DNA from 2 places in the Micromonospora sp. GCM10011541 genome. Region 1 is predicted to be linked to the other one. Evidence: riboswitches for the same ligand, from Rfam matches in the RefSeq annotation. Region 1 holds a riboswitch; the other holds the start of a gene.
What was found. A riboswitch is a leader RNA that binds a small molecule or an ion and turns the genes downstream of it on or off. The one in region 1 is predicted to bind cobalamin.
Positions count from the first base shown of each region.

Region 1 (5,871 bases):
CGCGGCTCTCGGCGGGGCCGCCGGCCGGGTGCGGGCCGTCCGGGCAGGCCGGGTCGGGCCCGGCCGGGTCGCAGCCGAAGCGGCAGCCGGCCACCCGGTCCACCGGGGGCAGCAGCGTGGCGAGGGCCCGGACGGCGGTGGACTTGGCGGTGCCCTTCTCGCCCCGGACGAGCACCCCGCCGATGGCCGGGTTGACCGCGTTGAGCAGCAGGGCGAGCCGCATCTCGTCCATGCCGAGCACCGCGCTGAACGGGTAGCCGGTCACTGTCGCTCCTCCAGGTCGCCCTCGCTGGCCAGGTACGTCTCGCGGAGCCGGTCGAGGGTGGCCGGGTCGGGCTCGGCCCACATCCCCCGCTCGGCGGCCTCCAGCAGGCGTTCGGTGATCCCGCGCAGCGCCCACGGGTTGGACCGCTCCAGGAACTCCCGGGTGTCGGGGTCGAACAGGTACGCCTCGGCGAGCCGCGCGTACATCCAGTCGTCGACGACGCCGGCCGTGGCGTCGTAGCCGAACAGGTAGTCCACGGTGGCGGCCAGCTCGAAGGCGCCCTTGTAGCCGTGCCGGCGCATCGCGGCGATCCACTTCGGATTGACCACCCGGGCGCGGAACACCCGCCGGGTCTCCTCACCGAGGGTGCGGGTCCGCACGTCGTGCGGCATCGCCGAGTCCCCCACGTACGCGGCCGGCGCGACCCCGGTGAGGTGGCGGACGGTCGCCACCATCCCGCCGTGGTACTGGAAGTAGTCGTCGGAGTCGACGATGTCGTGTTCGCGGGTGTCCTGGTTCTTCACGGCGACGGCGATCCGGGCGAAGGAGCGTTCCATGTCGGCGCGCGCCTCCCGCCCGTCCAGCCCGTGGCCGTAGGCGTAGCCGCCCCAGACGGCGTACACCTCGGCCAGGTCGGCGTCGGTACGCCAGTTCCGGGCGTCGATCAGCGGCAGCAGTCCCGCCCCGTACGCCCCGGGCTTGGAGCCGAAGATCCGGGCGGTGGCCCGCCGCTCGTCGCCGTGCTCGGCCACGTCGGCGGCGACGTGCGCCCGGACGTAGTTGTCGTCCTCGGGCTCGTCCAGCGCGGCGACCCGCCGCACCGCGTCGTCGATGAGCGCGACGACGTGTGGGAAGGCGTCCCGGAAGAAGCCGGAGATGCGGACCGTCACGTCGACGCGGGGCCGGCCGAGTTCGGCCAGCGGCACCACCTCGACGCCGGTGACCCGGCGGGACCGGTCGTCCCAGGTGGGCCGGCAGCCGAGCAGGGCGAGGATCTCGGCGATGTCGTCGCCCTGGGTACGCATGGCGCTGGTGCCCCAGACGGTGAGCCCGACCGAGCGGGGGTACGCCCCGGTGTCGGCGAAGTGCCGGGCGAGCAGTGAGTCGGCGAGCGCCACCCCGACGTCCCAGGCGTTGCGGCTGGGGATCGCCTTCGGGTCCACGGAGTAGAAGTTCCGGCCGGTGGGGAGCACGTTTACCAGGCCGCGGGTGGGCGAGCCGGACGGGCCGGGCGGGACGAAGCGGCCGTCGAGCGCGCCGAGCACCCGGTCGATCTCGTCGGTGGTCCGGTCGAGGCGGGGCACCACCTCGCGGGCGGCGAAGCGCAGCACGTCGGCGGCGTCGGGGATCGTCCGCCCGGTGACCTCCTGGACGACGGCGTCGACCTTGCCGGCGTCCCAGCCGAGGGTCTCCATGCCGACGACCAGGCGGCGGGCCAGGGCCTCGATCAGGTCGACCGCGTCGGCGGCGGTGGCGGCGGGGCCGTCCACCACGTCGGTCAGCGCCTCGGGCAGGCCGACCCGGGTTCCGGGCGCGGCGAGCAGGGCCTGCTCGTCCAGGCCGACGCTCGCGGCGAGGGCCTGCCGCAGGCCGGGCAGGGCGCGCGCGCCACCCCACACCTGCGGGGCGCGGAGCACGGCGAGGACCAGGTTGACCCGGGCCTCGCCGGTGGGCGCCTGGGCGAGGACGTGCAGCCCGTCGCGGATCTGCACGTCCTTGACCTCGCAGAGGTACCCGTCGAGGTGCAGCACGAAGTCGTCGAAGTCCGCGGCGTCGGGCATCCGCTCGGTGTGCAGGTCGTGGTGCAGCTCGGCGGCGCGGACCAGGTCCCAGATCTGCGCCTGCACGGTGGGGGCCTTGGCCGGGTCGAGGGCCTGCACGGTGGCGTACTCGTCGAGGAGCTGTTCGAGCTTGGCCAGCTCCCCGTACGTCTCGGCGCGCGCCATCGGCGGCACCAGGTGGTCGACGACGACGGCGTGGGCGCGGCGCTTGGCCTGGGTGCCCTCGCCGGGGTCGTTGACGATGAACGGGTACACCAGCGGCAGGTCGCCGAGGACGGCGTCGGGGGCGCAGCCGGCGGCCAGCCCGAGCCCCTTGCCGGGCAGCCATTCCAGGGTGCCGTGCTTGCCGAGGTGCACCACCGCGTCCGCGCCGAAGCCGCCGTCGGCGACCGGCGCGGCCAGCCACCGGTACGCGGCCAGGTAGTGGTGGCTGGGCGGCAGGTCGGGGTCGTGGTAGATGGCGATCGGGTTCTCCCCGAAGCCGCGCGGCGGCTGGATCACCAGCACCACGTTGCCGAAGCGCAGCCCGGCCAGGACGACGTCCCCGCCGTCGGTGTAGAGCCGGCCGGGCGGCTCTCCCCAGTGTTCCCGCATCCGCTCGCGCAGCGAGGACGGCACCGCGTCGAACCAGCGCCGGTAGGTCTCCCCGGGCACCCGGGCCTCGGCGGCGGCGAGCTGCTCCGGGGTGAGCCATTCGACGTCGTGCCCGCCGGCCGCGATGAGGGCGTGGATCAGCGCGTCCCCGTCGTCGGGTACGGGCGCGCCGCCGAGCCGGTAGCCGGCGTCGGCGAGGGCGGCGAGCAGGCGTACCGCCGAGGCGGGGGTGTCCAGGCCGACGGCGTTGCCGACCCGGGAGTGCTTCGTCGGGTAGGAGCTGAGCACCACGGCGACCCGCTTGTCGGCGTTCGGCACGTGCCGCAGCCGGGCCTGGCGCACCGCGATGCCGGCGACCCGGGCGGCCCGCTCCGGATCGGGTTCGTAGACCGAGAGCCCGTCGGCGTCGATCCGCTTGAACGAGAACGGCACGGTGATGATCCGCCCGTCGAACTCGGGGATGGCCACCTGCATCGCGGCGTCCAACGGGGAGAGTCCGGCGTCGCCGGCGGCCCACTGCTCGCGGGTGCTGGTCAGGCAGAGCGCCTGGATGACCGGTACGTCGAGGGCGGCGAGCGCGCCGACGTCCCAGGCGTCCTCGTCGCCCCCGCCGGAGGCGTCGGCGGCGACCGTCCCGCCGGCGGCGAGCACCGTCACGACGAGCGCGTCGCAGCGGGCGAAGAGGTCGAGCGGTCCGGCGCCGGGGGTGAGCCCGCGCAGCGAGCCGCAGAAGATCGGCAGCGGGCGCCCGCCGGCCGCCGCGACCGCGCCGGCCAGGGTCTCGACGAAGGCGGTGTTCCCGGCCAGGGCGTGCGCCCGGTAGAACACGATCCCGACCGTCGGCCGCCCGTCGCCATCCGTGGCCCGGCCGCCGTCGTGGGCGGGGTCGCCGAGGATGCCGTACGGCGGGGTGGGCGCGGGCGGGGCGAAGCCCTCGCCGGTGAGCAGGACCGTGTCGGAGAGGAACCGGGCCAGCTGGGCCAGGTTGTCCGCGCCGCCCTCGACCAGGTACGCCAGCGCTTCGGTGGCCACCCCGGCGGCCACGGTGGAGGCCGCCATCAGCTCGGCGTCGGGCAGCGTCTCCCCGCCGAGCACCACGGTCGGCACGCCGGAGGCGAGGACGGCCGCCAGCCCGTCCGGCCACGCCTGCCGGCCACCGAGCAGGCGTACCACGGCCAGGTCGGCGCCGTCGAGCAGCGCGGGCACGGCGTCGGCGGCGACCCGGGCGGGGTTGGCCAGCCGGTAGTCCGCGCCGCTGGCGCGGGCGGCCAGCAGGTCGGTGTCGGCGGTGGAGAGCAGCAGGATGAGCACGGACAGCTCCGGAGAGTGACGCCCGGGGGCGGGTCGACCGCCGACGGGCAGGGGTGGGCGCGGGTTCAGCCGCCCGCCGGCCGGCTCACCCGCGACGCGTGGCTACGCGGACGCGGCCGGCGGCGGACCGGACGGGAGGGAACCTCAGCGGAAAGCGGCGGCGCCGGGCCGGGTCAGGCGGGCGGCGGCGCGGCGGGCCGGGCGCACGGGGGCGCGACCGGAACGCGGTGCGGGGTGATCGGTCGTCGGCGCGTCGGTGCGCGCCGGCCGGATGCGACGATCATCGTCGATGGCGGAGCAGCCGTGCATCGGGTCCTCCTCGGGTGTCCACGCCCTGGGGTCAACTCCCGACGGCCGAAGTATCCTGGCTTCCGGATCGACGCTCACCCCCGGCCTTCCAACCGCAGACACACGGCCGTGACTCACGAGGGGGGATCGCTCCCCGGTGACAGTGGCGGGACCGCGCCGGAATCGCACCGGCTTCCTTCACTGCCGTCAGGCCGCGAATGCTGCCACACCGGCCCGCCGCGGGTCAACGGCGGGCACCTCGCTGCCCGCACCGGCCACCGGCGTACACGGACGTCAATTGCACCGCCGACCGGACGCCGGCATTCGCAATGACCACGGTCCATGTGTGACGTGGGATTCCTGTCCCGCCGCATCCCTGGGCCGCGCCATTTCCGCACCACAGCCGTCCGGTCCGTCGGCGGCCCGTCCGCCCTGACGGGACGGCTGCGGCCGCGCGGACGGGCCGGCGTCCCGGTCGGCATTCGACCGCCGTCCAGCGCCCAGTGCGGAATTGCCACCATCGACGCCGTCACGCTCCGCCATGTCGCCGGCCGTGCCTGCTTCCCCGGGCGATCCCGACCGGGCAACGTGCGGCCCGGCGCGGCGGTCATCGCCGACGACGGCGGAGGTGTGATCGTCGACGCGGGGGGAGCCCGGCGCCCGCCCGGGAGATCCAGGGCCTGTCGCGCGCGGCCGACCTCCCCGCCGCCTCTCCGGCCAGAGCGGGTGACCCGAGCCGGGGCGCAGGCCGTGCTGGCCGGCTGATCCGCCCAGGTGGCGGCCGGTCAGCGGGTGCGGCGCTCCGGGTGGGCCCGGTTCCAGGCCCGCATCCGCTCCGGGTACCCGGTGCGGGCCGCCTCGTACAGCGGGATGGCGTGCTTCTGGGCGATCTTCCCGGCGGCGCGCGGCGAGCCGGTCCGGCGGCGGATCCACTCGCCGTCGTGGGCGATCGCGACCACCGTGGTGTCGGTCGCCGTGGTCTCCGGCTCCAGGTAGAACTCCACGCCCTGCCGGCTGGTCACGAACGCCTCCAGCGCGGCCAGGTCCTCCCCGGTCGCCTCGCGGTCGAGCTTCGTCGGGGTCGTCGAATCGGCGGCCCGGGGCCGCCGGCTGAACCAGCCCATGCCGGCTCCTCTCCTCGGCGTGACTCCCAGTGCAGCACGCCTGCCTGGAAATCGGCTGCGAGCCGGGTGTGCGTGGGCTGAACCGCCGCCGACCTTGATCCACCCCGGATACCGGACATCGCGGTCTTGTCCCACCGATGTCCGACAGGTGGAGTCGATCACGCCGACGGGCCGGCCGGCGGGGGGCGCCCGGCCCGGCGGGGTCAGCGGGCCGGTGGGCGCAGCACCGGGACGAGGGCGAGGGTGGGCAGCAGCAGGATCGGCACGACGAGCAGGGCCCGCAGCGTGCCGACGTGGTCGCCGAGCAGGCCGAGCAGCGGCGGCCCGCCCAGGAACGCGGTGTAGCCGATCACCGCGACCACGCTGACCCGGGCGGGCGCCCGGTCCTCGTCGTCGGCGGCGGCGCTCATCCCGACCGGGAAGCCGAGCGAGGCGCCGAGCCCCCAGAGGGCGACGCCGGCGACCGCCAGCGGGCCGGAGCCGGCCAGCACCGCCAGGGTGGCCCCGG
Region 1 is NZ_JBHSBP010000009.1:55,996-61,866, forward strand. It holds partial or broken gene ACFOYX_RS03145 (VWA domain-containing protein) at 1-232, opposite strand, end outside; gene cobN (cobaltochelatase subunit CobN) at 262-3,951, opposite strand; cobalamin riboswitch at 4,309-4,438, opposite strand; gene ACFOYX_RS03155 (hypothetical protein) at 5,025-5,363, opposite strand; gene ACFOYX_RS03160 (MFS transporter) at 5,567-5,871, opposite strand, start outside.

Region 2 (5,871 bases), on a different contig from region 1:
GCTGCGATGAGGCCATGGTTCATACCGTCTCCCGCTCGGACGTTCTGAACATCTGCCGACCATATCGGAACGCAGTGTGTTGGTCCCACTACCGAAATGGAGAGTGTTCCGCAGGACGGCGCGGCCGGTGGAGGCGAGGAGCCCGGCGGTCGGCGTCAGCGCCGGGGCCGCCCCGCCAACGACGTCGGGGCGGCCCCCTCGAACCACTTCGAAGGGAGCCATCCGTGCGTTTCCGGTTCTGGCGACACCAGCCCGAGAGGTCGATCCAGGTACCTCGGCAGCGGACGCCGCTGAACGAGTGGCCGAACTGGGCGACCCGGCCCACCCAGGTCTTCCCGGCGACCGATCCGGGCCGAGCGGGCAACCTGACTCCGGCGCAGCGCTGGCGGGCCGGCGGATGGCGGCGCGACGGCGGCGGGAGGTGAGCCGCCCGTCCCGTCAGCACCTGCCGATGCGTCCGCTGTGGCGGTGCCGGGCCTGCGGCGCGGAGTGGCCCTGCCAGCCGGCCCGACTGTCCCTGCTGGTCGAGTACCGCGAGGACCGGATCGCGCTGCTGGTCTACCTGGGCACCCTGATGGCCGAGGCGAGCGCGCAGTTGTCCCAGCTCAACGGCCACGCCGCGCCGGAGAATCTGGCCGAGCGGTTCCTGTCCTGGGCGCGCGCCCGGTGACTGGGTCGGGCGCGGCGGGCCGGGGTGGGGGTCAGGTGCGACGGGCCAGGGTGGCGCCGAGGGCGGCGCCCACCACGCAGCCCACCCCGAGCAGTTGCGGCCAGGCCAGCAGCTCACCCAGGAGCAGCGCGCCGACCAGCGCCGCCACCGCCGGTTCCAGGCTGAGCAGCACCGCGAAGACCCGGGCCGGCAGCCGGCGCAGGGCTGCCAGCTCCGCCGAGTACGGCAGCACCGACGACAGCAGCGCCACCCCGAGCCCGAGCGCGAGGACCCGGGGGTCGAGCAGCTCCGCGCCGCCCGACGCCACCCCGAAGGGGAGTACGCAGAGCGCGCCCACCGCCATCCCCGCCGCCAGCCCCCGGGTGCCCGGGACGTGTCCACTCATCGCCTTGCCGAGCAGCACGTACCCGGCCCAGCCGACCGCGATCAGCGCGCAGAGCAGCAGGCCGACGGCGTCCACCCCGACCCCGCCGAGCCCGGCCAGCAGCAGCACGCCCGAGCTGGCCAGCGCCGCCCAGAGCACGTCGGTGAACCGGCGGCTGCCCAGCAGCGACACCAGCAGCGGACCGGCGAAGCCGACGGTGACCGCCACCCCGAGCGGCACCCGCTGCAGGGCGGCGTAGAAGGCGAGGTTCATCGCGGCCATGGCCACCCCGAACGCCCCGACCAGCCCGGCCGCCCGCCAGCCCAGCCGCAGCCCCGGCCGGCCGGCCGCGAGCAGGACCAGTGCGCCGAGGCCGAGCCGCAGGGCGGTGGTGCCCCCCGGGCTGGTCGCCGTGAAGAGCTGCTTGGCGACCGCCGCGCCGACCTGCGTGGAGACCATTCCGAGCAGCATCAGCAGCGGCGGCGGTACGGCCTCGGGGCGGCCGAGCGCCGCGGTGAGCCGGGCGGCCGGGTGGACCGGCAGGGGGCGGGAGGCATGCGCGTACACCCGGAACACGATGGCGGTGCGGCGGTGCGGCCGCGACCGGATTTCCCGCTCCCCGGGCCGGTCCTGCCGCCCGGGGCGGGCGCTAGCATCGGCGGCGGCACGATCATGTGAGGTGCCCCGCGCGAGCGGGGAGAATCGGGAAGCCGGTGGAAATCCGGCACGGGCCCGCCGCGGTGACCGGGGAGCCACCGTCCACGCGCGTCACGCGCAGCCACTGGCCGTACGGCTGGGAAGGCGGACGGCCAGGCGTCGATCCGGGAGTCCGAAGACCGGCCTCGCGTCAGCCTGCCCGCCCCTTTCGGGCCGGGCCGAGCGCAGCGGGAGCCTGCCTTGGATCTGTACGACGTCATCCACCGCCGTCGGGACGTACGCGCCGAGTTCACCGGGGCGCCGGTGCCGGACGACTCGCTGGACCGCATCCTCACCGCGGCGCACGCCGCGCCGAGCGTCGGCCACTCCCAGCCGTGGGACTTCATCCTGGTACGCGACCCGGAGACCCGCCGCCGCTTCCACCGTCACGTGCAGGTCGAGCGGGACACCTTCGCCGCCACCCTGGACGGTTCGGCCGCCGAGCGGTTCGCCCGGATCAAGATCGACGGGGTGCTGGAGTCGACGCTCTCGGTCGTCGTCACGTACGACCCGGCGCGCGGCGGTCCGGCCGTGCTCGGCCGGCACGCCATCGCCGACGCCGGGCTCTACTCGGTCTGCCTGGCCATCCAGAACCTCTGGCTGGCCGCCACCGCCGAGGGGCTCGGCGTCGGCTGGGTCTCCTTCTACCGGGAGCCGTTCCTGGCCGAACTGTTGGGCATCCCCGCCGGCGTCCGTCCGGTCGCCTGGCTCTGCCTCGGCCCGGTCACCCACCTCGAGACCGTTCCCGACCTGGTCCGCCACGGCTGGCGCGCCGGCCGCCCGCTCGCCGCCGCGCTGCACGCCGACCGCTGGTCCGCCTGACGCCCGCCCCGCCGCCGCCCTCAAGATCGCGCTGTCTCAGGTCCAGCGTGATCTTGAGGGCGCGCGGGTGGGCGTCGGGTGGTCCGGGTACCGGACGGGTGATTCGTCGTCGCCGCCCGGTTTGGGGCCGCTCCTGCCGGGAAGTCGGACCGAGTGCGTGAACTGATAACGAAACTCGAACAGGCCTCCGCGCTGGACCGGGTGGGCGACCGGTTGCAGCGCGCGGTCCAGACCATCCTGCGTCCACAGCGGGTCCGCGACGCGCTGCACGGCGTCTGGCTCGGGCACCCGCTGCACCCGGCGATGGTGCAGGTGCCGGTCGGCGCCTGGATCTCCGCCGCCGTGGTCGACCTGATGCCCGGGCAGCGCCGAGCCGCCACCGCGCTGGTCGGTGTCGGTACGGTGAGCGCACTGCCGGCCGCGGTGGCCGGGCTCAACGACTGGGCCAGCCTCACCCGCGACCAGCGCCGGATCGGGCTGGCGCACGCCGCCTCCAACACCATCGGGGTGGCCCTCTACGCCAGCTCCCTGGCCGCCCGGCTGAACGGTCGGCACGGGCTGGGCCGGGCGCTGGCCTACCTGGGGCTCTCCGCCGCGAGCACGGGGGCGTACCTGGGCGGGCACCTGGCGTACAAGCAGGGGGCGCAGACCACCCAGAGCGTCTCCGAACTGCACCGGATCAGCGACGGCTGGCACTCGCTGGCGGACATGGCCACGCTGCCGCAGCGGCAGCTGGTCACCCGGGCAGTGGACGACGTCTCGGTGATCCTCTACCGGCACGGTGACGAGGTCACCGTGATGCTGGAACGCTGCCCCCACCAGAGCGGCCCGCTCGGCCAGGGCGAGGTGCAGGAAATCGACGGCCACGACTGCGTGGTCTGCCCGTGGCACGGCAGCACGTTCCGGCTCAACGGCGGCGAGGTCGTGCACGGGCCGTCCGCGAACGACCAGCAGATCCTGCCGACCCGGGTGGTCAACGGCGTCCTGGAGACCCGCCTGCCCTGACGCCGGCCCCGAAGCGACGACCGCCGCCAATCGCCGGACCGCCGCCGACCGTCGGACCGCCGCCGACCGTCGGACCGCCGGACCATCGACAGGCCGCCGACCGCCACGGTCGCCGGGGCGGTGGGGTTCGCGGGTGCCGGTCAGTCCCTGCGGTGCCGGCCGCTGGACAGCGCCCGCCCGGCGGTCCGGACGACCGGCCGTCGTCGCAGGCCGAGCACCGCGCCGATCTGCGCGCCGACGATGCTCGCCACCGCCAGCACCGCGGAGACCGCCAGCGGCCGGTTGATGCCGTCGTCGGTGATCGCCCGGGAGGCTCCGGCGGCCATCGCGGGCGGTTGTCCCACCGGCCCGTCGACGTCCGGCGTGGACTGCTGCGGCCTCGCCCCGGAGGTGGGCGTACGGGGGGCCGGGGCGGGGCGGGTGGGCGACGCCGGACGGACCACCAGGCGGCCGGTGGCGTGCGTACGGGCCCCCTCGTCGACCGCGCCGGCGGGCAGTTTCAGCAGCTGGCCGGGGCGGATCCGGTCCGGGTTGGCGAGCCGGTTGAGCCGGGCCACCTCCCGGTAGCGGTCGAAGTCGTCCAGGTAGCGTTCGGCCACCTCACCGAGGTAGTCGCCCTTCGCCACCCGGTACACCGCCGGCGCGGCCCGCTCCGGCAGGACCCCGCCGGTGGCCGACGTGGCGGCGGCCGGCGGAGCGGCGGAGGCGGCGACCGGCGGGGCGGCCAGGGTGGCGGCGCTCGCGGCGACCGGGGTGCCGGCGAGGATCAGCGCCACCGAGCCGACCAGCGCCGCCGCGGCCCGCTGCTGCCGGCGCATCCCGGGCAGCCGGGGCGCCGGCCGGTGCACGGTCTGCGCGCCCAGTTCCACCAGGACGGAGAAGGCGAACGTCGCCCAGCCGAACCAGCCGACCACCGCCAGCGCCCGCAGGAAGAGCTGGCCGTCGTCGCGGCTGGCCAGCGCCGTACCGACCGCGGCGAGGGTGGGCAGGTGGTCGGGGAGCGGGCTGCCGGCGAAGGCGAGGAGCGCGATCGGCGCGCCGGCCAGCACCGCGCAGAGCACGACGAGGGAGCCGAGCCCGGTGAGGACCTGGCCGATCCGCCGTACGGCGGAACGTTGCGGTGCGGCCATGGCTGCCTTCCTTCCTACGGCGCCCCGGTGAGCGCCCGCGCGGTGGCCTCACCGGTGACGGTGACGGTGTTGTCGAAGCCGAAGAGGCCCAGCAGGTCCCGGCGGTAGGTGATGCGGACGCGTACCTGGATCTGCTTCTCGCCGCCGACCACCGGGAAGCTGACCCGGTGGTCGCGCACGCCGCGCGCGGCGGCGAGGTAGTCCGCGACGGCGGTCCGGGCGCTCGGCTCGTCGATCTCCTTCGGGCCGCCCTCGATCGCCCGCGCCCGGTCGATCATCTGGCCGCCGCTGCGGGCCGCCTCCGCGGCGAGGTCGTCCGCGCGCTGCAACGAGCGCAACTGCCCGGCCCCGTCATAGGCGAGCCCGATGACGACGAGCACGCCGGTCATCGCGGCGGCGAGGAAGAGGCTGACCCGGCCGCTCTCCCGGACCGTCCACCCGGTCATCGGCGGCTCCGGTAGGTGTCCAGCGGCGAGGTGAAGGTGGCGGCGACGGCCTTGCCGCCCGGCACCCCGGGCAGCCCGGGGGCGCGCAGGTCGGCGAAGGAGACGGTGCAGCTCACCGTGACCGTCACGGTCGCCGGCACGCCCGGTGCGCTGCGGTACGCCCGCTCGAAGGTGGTCCGCGTCCGCCCCACCGAGCCGCTGAACGACAGCGCCGGCTCGCCCGAACAGTTCAGGCTGCGCCAGTCGAGCTGTCGCCGGGCCGCCTCTACGGCGGCTGCCCGGCCGGTGCGGGCGTCCCGGGCGATCGAGGCGGCCCGGGCGGCGTCGTGCGCGGCCGACTCCACCGCCTCGTCGGCGACGGCGGTCCGTCCCGCCACCCCGGCCAGCACCATCAGCGCGATGAACGCGGGGGCGAGCACCGCCACCTCGATCGAGACGGAACCCCGCTCGGGCCGGTCGACCATCCGCCTCACCCCGTCGTCCAGCGTTCGACGGTGCCGTGCGCGGTCTGCCGGACCGGGAAGCTGACCCCCGGGATGACCGACAGCGAACGGCCGCTGACCGTGCAGGTGACCTCGGCGGCGCCGGCCGTGCAGGTCGGCCCGCCGGCCTCCCAGCCGACCAGCCAGTCGCCGGCCGCCCGGAGGAACCGGGCGGCCCGGGCCTCCCCGGCGCCGGGCGGCGCCTGGACGACCCGTTGCGCGTTCACCCCGCTCTGCGCGGCGTTCAGCGCCGTGG
Region 2 is NZ_JBHSBP010000021.1:21,857-27,727, forward strand. It holds partial or broken gene ACFOYX_RS09180 (DUF5753 domain-containing protein) at 1-23, opposite strand, end outside; gene ACFOYX_RS09185 (hypothetical protein) at 225-425, shown strand; gene ACFOYX_RS09190 (flavin reductase) at 452-670, shown strand; gene ACFOYX_RS09195 (EamA family transporter) at 702-1,601, opposite strand; cobalamin riboswitch at 1,695-1,894, shown strand; gene bluB (5,6-dimethylbenzimidazole synthase) at 1,932-2,552, shown strand; gene ACFOYX_RS09205 (Rieske 2Fe-2S domain-containing protein) at 2,706-3,557, shown strand; gene ACFOYX_RS09210 (LysM domain-containing protein) at 3,698-4,687, opposite strand; gene ACFOYX_RS09215 (hypothetical protein) at 4,702-5,133, opposite strand; gene ACFOYX_RS09220 (TadE/TadG family type IV pilus assembly protein) at 5,130-5,597, opposite strand; gene ACFOYX_RS09225 (TadE family protein) at 5,603-5,871, opposite strand, start outside.
Region 2: another riboswitch for cobalamin. It lies ahead of bluB (5,6-dimethylbenzimidazole synthase); the one in region 1 lies ahead of cobN (cobaltochelatase subunit CobN).